3 regions of the Janthinobacterium sp. 17J80-10 genome follow, and region 3 is predicted to be linked to each of the others. Evidence: predicted binding sites of a transcription regulator. Region 3 holds the regulator's gene; each other region holds the start of a gene.

Evidence for each region. The regulator HrcA, encoded in region 3, represses chaperone genes, less so after heat shock. The targets are predictions, from matches to a motif close to TTAGCACTCNNNNNNNNNGAGTGCTAA.
Region 1: a site for HrcA is predicted at 1,341-1,367, ahead of rpoH (RNA polymerase sigma factor RpoH). Genes of this name have one in related genera too.
Region 2: a site for HrcA is predicted at 1,023-1,049, ahead of groES (co-chaperone GroES). Genes of this name have one in related genera too.

Annotation. Positions count from the first base shown of each region.
Region 1 covers NZ_CP035311.1:849,285-851,550, forward strand. The annotation lists gene EKL02_RS03765 (SCO family protein) at 1-280, shown strand, start outside; gene rpoH (RNA polymerase sigma factor RpoH) at 375-1,277, opposite strand; gene EKL02_RS03775 (permease-like cell division protein FtsX) at 1,497-2,266, opposite strand, start outside.
Region 2 covers NZ_CP035311.1:1,421,241-1,423,506, forward strand. The annotation lists gene groL (chaperonin GroEL) at 1-578, opposite strand, end outside; gene groES (co-chaperone GroES) at 618-908, opposite strand; gene EKL02_RS06445 (multidrug efflux SMR transporter) at 1,320-1,640, shown strand; gene EKL02_RS06450 (HTH-type transcriptional regulator ArgP) at 1,637-2,266, opposite strand, start outside.
Region 3 covers NZ_CP035311.1:1,121,004-1,123,269, reverse strand. The annotation lists gene EKL02_RS05060 (NAD kinase) at 1-389, opposite strand, end outside; gene hrcA (heat-inducible transcriptional repressor HrcA) at 548-1,570, shown strand; gene fur (ferric iron uptake transcriptional regulator) at 1,575-2,006, opposite strand; gene EKL02_RS05045 (outer membrane protein assembly factor BamE) at 2,109-2,266, shown strand, end outside.

The DNA of each region.
Region 1 (2,266 bases), 270 kb from region 3:
CGAGCGCGATACGCCGCAGTTGCTGGCGCAATATGTGCCGGCGTTTTATCCGAGCTTCCTCGGGCTTGTGGGCGACAAGGCCGCCACGGAAAAGGTCGCGAAGGAATTCCGCGTGTTTTACCAGAAGGTGCCGGGCAAGGAAGCCGGCAGCTATACGATGGATCACACCGCCGGCAGCTACGTGTTCGACCCGCAGGGGCGCATTCGCCTGTTCATCCGCCATGGTCAGGGTGCCGAGCCGATCGCGCATGACCTGAAGATACTTTTGGCGGGGAAGTAAACCGGGTGCGCTGGTCAAACGGCGTAGCGGACAAAAAAAACGGACAACAAAAAAGGCGCTCGAACGAGCGCCTTTTTTATGGAGCACGGCTGCTTCAGGCGAATTCGGCCAGCGCACCTTTCATCTTTTTTAATGCCACCGCCTCGATCTGGCGGATGCGCTCGGCCGAAACGCCGAACTCGTCGGCCAGTTCGTGCAGGGTGGCGCCGGAACCATCGTCGCTGGCCAGCCAGCGTGCCTCGACGATGCGGCGCGAACGGGCATCGAGCTTGCCAAGCGCAGCTTCCAGGCCTTCGCTTTGCAGGCGGTCGTACTGCTGCGCCTCCAGCACGCGGGTGGGCTCCTGCGCTTCCGACGATAGATAAGCGATTGGCGCGAACTTGCCGTCGTCATCTTCATCGGTTGGCGCTTCGAGGGCGATGTCGCGGCCCGACAGGCGGGTTTCCATCTCGATGACTTCTTCGCGCTTCACATCCAGGGTCTTGGCGAGGGCGTCGACCTGCGCCGGCGTCATGGCGTCCAGGCCTTCCTTGTGGCTGCGCAGGTTGAAGAACAGCTTGCGCTGGGCCTTGGTGGTGGCCACTTTGACCAGGCGCCAGTTCTTCAGGATGTATTCGTGGATTTCTGCCTTGATCCAGTGCATGGCGTACGACACCAGGCGCACGCCCTGGTCCGGGTCGAACCGTTTGACAGCCTTCATCAGGCCGATATTGCCTTCCTGGATCAGGTCGGCATGCGGCAAGCCATAGCCGAGGTAGCCGCGCGCGATGGAAACCACCAGGCGCAAATGCGACAGGATCAGCGATTGCGCCGCAGCGAGGTCGTTTTGCTCGCGCAGCTTTTTTGCGAGCGAGATTTCTTCTTCGTGCGACAGCATCGGCAGGCGGTTGACTGCCGAGATATAAGACTCGATATTGCCCAGATTGCCGGGAAAGCCGAGTGCCACCAGATTGTTGGCGGCAGGTACCAGTGCGGACTGTGCAGATCGTGCGTTCATTCCTTCTCCTTGATTCCTTTTTTCAGGGTTTGCCTGTGCATGCAGGAATAGATAAACCATATATTAGCACTCTCTGTTGGTGAGTGCTAATAGTCAAATTGGGATGAAATAATAGTGCTAGGCTATTAATTTCCCAGCGTTAATTCACTCGCCGTATGCAATCGCGTCGAAAAAGCCGGAAAAGTTGCAGAAAGTAAAGAAAATTAGGCCGCGTCCCGGCTAGGCGAGGCGTCCGATCGAACGCTTCACCGACAGCAGGGCGCCGATCCAGCCCAAGGCAGCGCTCGCACACAGCAAGCCAAGCCAGACTTGGGCGCTCAGGGGCGCCAGGCGGAATTGCGAGCCATAAAGCTGCACCACATCGGCAAGAGCCTGGTTGAGGGGGTACAAGCCCAGGGTAACCAGGCCCAGGGCAACCATGCCGGCGATCAAGCCCAGGAATGCGCCAGCGTAATAGAACGGCCGGCATACGAAAGCATTGGACGCACCCACCAGCTTGCTCAGGACGATTTCTTCGCTCTGGTGGAGGACTTGCAGGCGGATCGTGTTGAAAACGACTGCCACCACCACTGTCCCCAGTGTAATGGCCAGCAACAAGAGCGCCAGTTGCAATACTTGCATGACTGCGGCCAGGCGCTTGACCCAGGCCGAATCCAGTTGCACGTGGTCGACGCCTTGCAAGGCTTGCAGGCGGGTCACCAGGGCATCCGTGCGCGCTGCCTGGGCGACGTTATCGAGTCCCGATAGTTTCAGCACATAGGCGTCCGGCAGCGGGTTGGCGCCCAGCGCCTCCACTGCGGCTGCCACGCCGGTGCGAGCATCGAGGGTGTTCAGGGCTTTTTCGCGCGGGATGAATTCCAGATTGCCTTGCAGATCGGCTTCCTTCAGCGCCCGCCTGATCGGCGCAGCCAGCGCGTTCGCCTGTTCGCGCGGGGTATCGGCTTTCAGGAACAGGCTGATTTCCGGTTCCACCACCAGTTGCTGGGACA
Region 2 (2,266 bases), 300 kb from region 3:
ATGCCTTCGACGATGTCGAGTTCGTCGTTCAGGGACTTGCCGTCTTCAACCGTGATGACGCCTTCCTTGCCGACTTTTTCCATGGCTTCAGCGATGCGCTCGCCGATCGAGGAATCGCTGTTGGCCGAGATCGAGCCGACCTGGGCGATTTCCTTGGTGGTGGTGCAAGGCTTGGAGATGTTCTTCAGTTCAGCGACGACGGCAGTCACTGCCTTGTCGATGCCGCGCTTCAGGTCCATCGGGTTCATGCCGGCGGCAACGTATTTCATGCCTTCGCGCACGATGGCTTGTGCCAGCACGGTTGCGGTGGTGGTGCCGTCACCGGCGTTGTCGGAAGTCTTGGAAGCGACTTCCTTGACCATTTGCGCGCCCATGTTCATGAGCTTGTCTTTGAGTTCGATTTCTTTCGCGACCGAGACACCGTCCTTGGTCACGGTCGGGGCGCCGAACGAGCGCTCCAGCACGACATTGCGGCCTTTCGGGCCCAGGGTAACCTTGACTGCGTTGGCGAGGATATTTACGCCTTCAACCATCTTGTGACGGGCGGAATCGCCGAATACTACGTCTTTAGCTGCCATGTTGTAACTCCTTAATTGGGAAATTCGTATGAGGCCAGATTACTTTTGGACGATCGCCATGATGTCTTCTTCGCGCATCACCAGCAGTTCCTCGCCGGCAACCTTGACGGCCTGGCCGGAATACTTGCCGAACAGGACGCGGTCACCGACCTTGACGTCGAGCGGGCGGACCTTGCCGTCGTCCAGGATCTTGCCATTGCCAACGGCCAGCACTTCACCCTGATCCGGCTTTTCTGCAGCGGCTTCAGGAAGGACGATGCCGGATGCGGTTTTGGTTTCCTGATCCAGACGCTTGACGATGACGCGATCGTGCAAAGGACGAAGGTTCATACAAACTCCTTAAAATTCAATAGGTTGTGATAATTTTCCGCAGGCATGCCACAAACCGTGAAGTTCACGATGCAGCCTGCGCGACGCAAAAGTTGGAAGGCCAGGGAAGCGTTGTTAGCACTCTCCCCTAACGAGTGCTAAGTATATGGGCGAGGTGTGCTTTTTTCAAGTCAAGAGTGGCGGATTATTCCAGTCGAGAGTCGCTTAACTCTTAACAATAACGCTGGAGCGCTCGCTTTGAATCCCGGTAGACTGGGTGCGAATACAATCCTGTTGGGATATCATGGCGGCCGTGCCTTGGCAGTTCGGCGTGCTTGCTGCGGCATATTTTATTTCTCAGGAGGAACGACCTCCCCCCAAAGACGGGAATAATGCTCGGGACGGCCCGGCTCTTTCAAAAGGAGGGCCGCAATGGCTTGGATTTGGTTGGTGGTTGCCGGGATATTTGAAATCGTTTGGGCGTATGCCATGAAGCAGTCAAACGGCTTTACGCGACTTGTTCCTTCCGTCGTGACCGTGGTCATGATGATCGCCAGTGTCGTTTTGCTATCGTTTTCGATGCGCACACTTCCCCTTGGCACCGCCTATACCGTCTGGACCGGCATTGGCGCGCTCGGCGCATTTGTGGTGGGCGTGGTCGCGCTTGGCGAACCGTTGACCATGACCCGCGTGGCCGCTGCGGCGCTGATTGTGTGCGGCCTCGTATTGATGAAACTTTCCACTACCGGCTAGCGCCGCAGTATCCCGCGCGCCGCCGCGACGATCTGGCTGGACATGGCTTCCATGCGCGGGGACTGGACCTTCCAGGCATGCCAGTAGAGCGCGACATCGGTTGGATGCCGGGGCGCCAGGTCGACCAGGGGATCTTTCTCTGCGCCTGCGGCGGCAAGCAGCCATTCCGGTACCATCGCATAGCCCAGGCCGTGGCGCACGGCAGCGAAATGGGCTTCGATGCCGGGCACATAATGGCAGGGATAGGCGCCTTCGGGCAAGCCCAGGCGCGACAGCAGAAAGCTGGACTGCAGGGTATCCTTGCGCGTATAAGCCACTACCGGCGCGCGCCGCGCAGCGTCGCGCGTCAATCCCTTGGGCAGCCAGCGCTGGCGAAACGATGCGCTCGCCATCAGCCGGTAGCGCATCGTGCCGAGCAGTTCGGCGCCGCAGCCGCGCATCGGCCGCGCCACGGTGCTGACGCACCCGGCCACCATCCCTGTTTCCAGCAATTCATAGGTATGGTCCTGGTCTTCGACGATCAGTTCGAGGATGAGCTGTTCCTTCACCAGCAAGCCTGCCAGCGCCGGAAAAAACCAGGTCCCCAGGCTGTCTGCGTTCAACGCCACCGACACGGTGATTGCGCC
Region 3 (2,266 bases):
TCGGATTCAATTTTTCCTGCAAGCATGTCTTCCAGGACAGGCATCATGCGGTCGACCGGAATATCGGTCATGAAACCGAGGCGCCCCTGGTTAATGCCGATTAACGGAACATTGTACGGCGCCAGTTGCCGGGCGATGCCAAGCATGGTGCCATCGCCGCCGACCACGATCGCGGCATCGGCTTGCTGTCCGATTTGCTCAGGAGTAAGTGCGATGGCATTATCGACGGCGATATTGCGCGCGGTTTCTGCCTCGAACACGACTTTATGTCCGACATTGGTCAGAAAATTGGCAATTTCAGTCAAGGAATCACCGATGCCGGCCGCCATGGGCTTGCCGACGATGGCGATAGTCTTGACCGCCGAAGATAAGAACTTGTTATAAGGCATGATGCGGATTAGACCATATTTATGGCAAGTCTTGAAAGATGCCAGACAAGAACCCATTTACCGTAACATGAAGCGGTTTACCGGAAAGCCCTCCGAAATACCACAATCATGCCAATCAGACTCTAGCCTGGCGAAAAAGCGCTGGTTAAAATACTTCCATGCAACTTGATAACCGAGCACGAACGCTGTTGAAAGCCCTGGTGGAACGCTATATAGCGGATGGCCAGCCTGTCGGTTCACGCGCGTTGTCAAAGATTTCCGGACTGGAGCTGTCGCCGGCCACCATCCGCAACATCATGGCAGACCTGGAAGAAATGGGTTTTGTCGCCAGTCCCCATACATCTGCAGGCCGGGTGCCGACGCCGCGCGGCTACCGGGTGTTTGTCGACACCCTCCTGACCGTGCAAACCATCGACGAGTCGGGCCTGGAATCCCAGATGCAGTCGCGCCTGCAAAGCCATTCCCAGCAAAAGCTGATGGCCAACGCGGCGCAGATCCTGTCGTCGCTGTCGCGATTCGCCGGGGTGGTGCTGACGCCGCGCCATGAATCGGTATTCCAGCAAATCGATTTCTTGCGCCTGTCGGAAAAACGCATCCTGCTGGTAATCGTGGCTCCCAATGGCGAGGTGCAAAACCGCCTGCTGCTGACCGAGGTCGATTACACCCCTTCGCAACTGACACATGCGGCCAACTACATCAACCAGCATTATGGCGGCATGAGTTTCGACGATGTGCGCCTGCGCCTCAAGGGCGAACTGCGCCAGCTGCGCGACGACATGACCGCCCTGATGCAGGCGGCGGTGGAAGCCGGCAGCGATGCCATGGCCGATACAGGCGAAGACGTGGTGATCTCGGGCGAACGCAACCTGCTGTCGGTGTCGGACCTGTCGTCCAACATGGTGTCGCTGCGCAAGCTGTTTGACGTGTTCGAGCAAAAGACCGGGTTGATGCAATTGCTGGATATCTCCAGCAATGCCACGGGCGTGCAGATCTTCATCGGCGGCGAATCGCAACTGGTGCCGATGGAGGAAATGAGCGTGGTGACAGCGCCCTACGAAGCCAATGGCAAGGTCATCGGCACGCTGGGCGTGATCGGCCCCACGCGCATGGCCTACGAACGGGTGATCCCGATCGTCGACATCACGGCCAAGCTGCTGTCGAACGCGCTCAGCCAACATTGATTCACTATCGCCCGCGATGCGGGCAACTCTCCTTGGTGCAATGGCCATACAGCGCCAGCGCATGCTCGGCAATCTTGAAACCGCGCTCGGCGGCAATTTTCTGCTGCCGCTGCTCGATTTCCTCGTCAAAGAATTCCTCGACCAGGCCGCAATCCAGGCAAACCAGGTGATCATGGTGCGAGCCCGCATTCAGCTCGAAGACCGCCTTGCCGGTTTCAAAATGATTGCGATGCAAAAGTCCGGCCTGCTCAAACTGGGTCAGGACGCGGTAGACGGTTGCCAGGCCGACATCCATGTTATCGGCCAGGAGAACCTTGTAGACGTCTTCCGCACTCAGATGGCGCACCGTGCTGTTCTGGAAAATTTCCAGAATTTTCAGGCGCGGCAAAGTGGCTTTCAAGCCGCTGGCTTTCAAGTCGGAAGGATTGTTCGGCATGTTTATGGTTGGAAGGTGAGAACTGCTTTATCATATAGTGTTTTTGCAAAAATTTCCCGAATCGATCACGACTCTATATTTATGCGCCTGCCGTTTTCCGTAATGCCCTCCGCCTCAGCCTTGTCCCGCGCATTGTGCCTGGTCGCGGCAAGCGCCCTGATCGGGTGCGCCTCAAAGAATCCCCTGATGGACGAACCGGTTGCGACTGCACCGGCCGCACAACCGGCTGCGGCAGCGAAAGCTGCACCCCCGGCAACGCC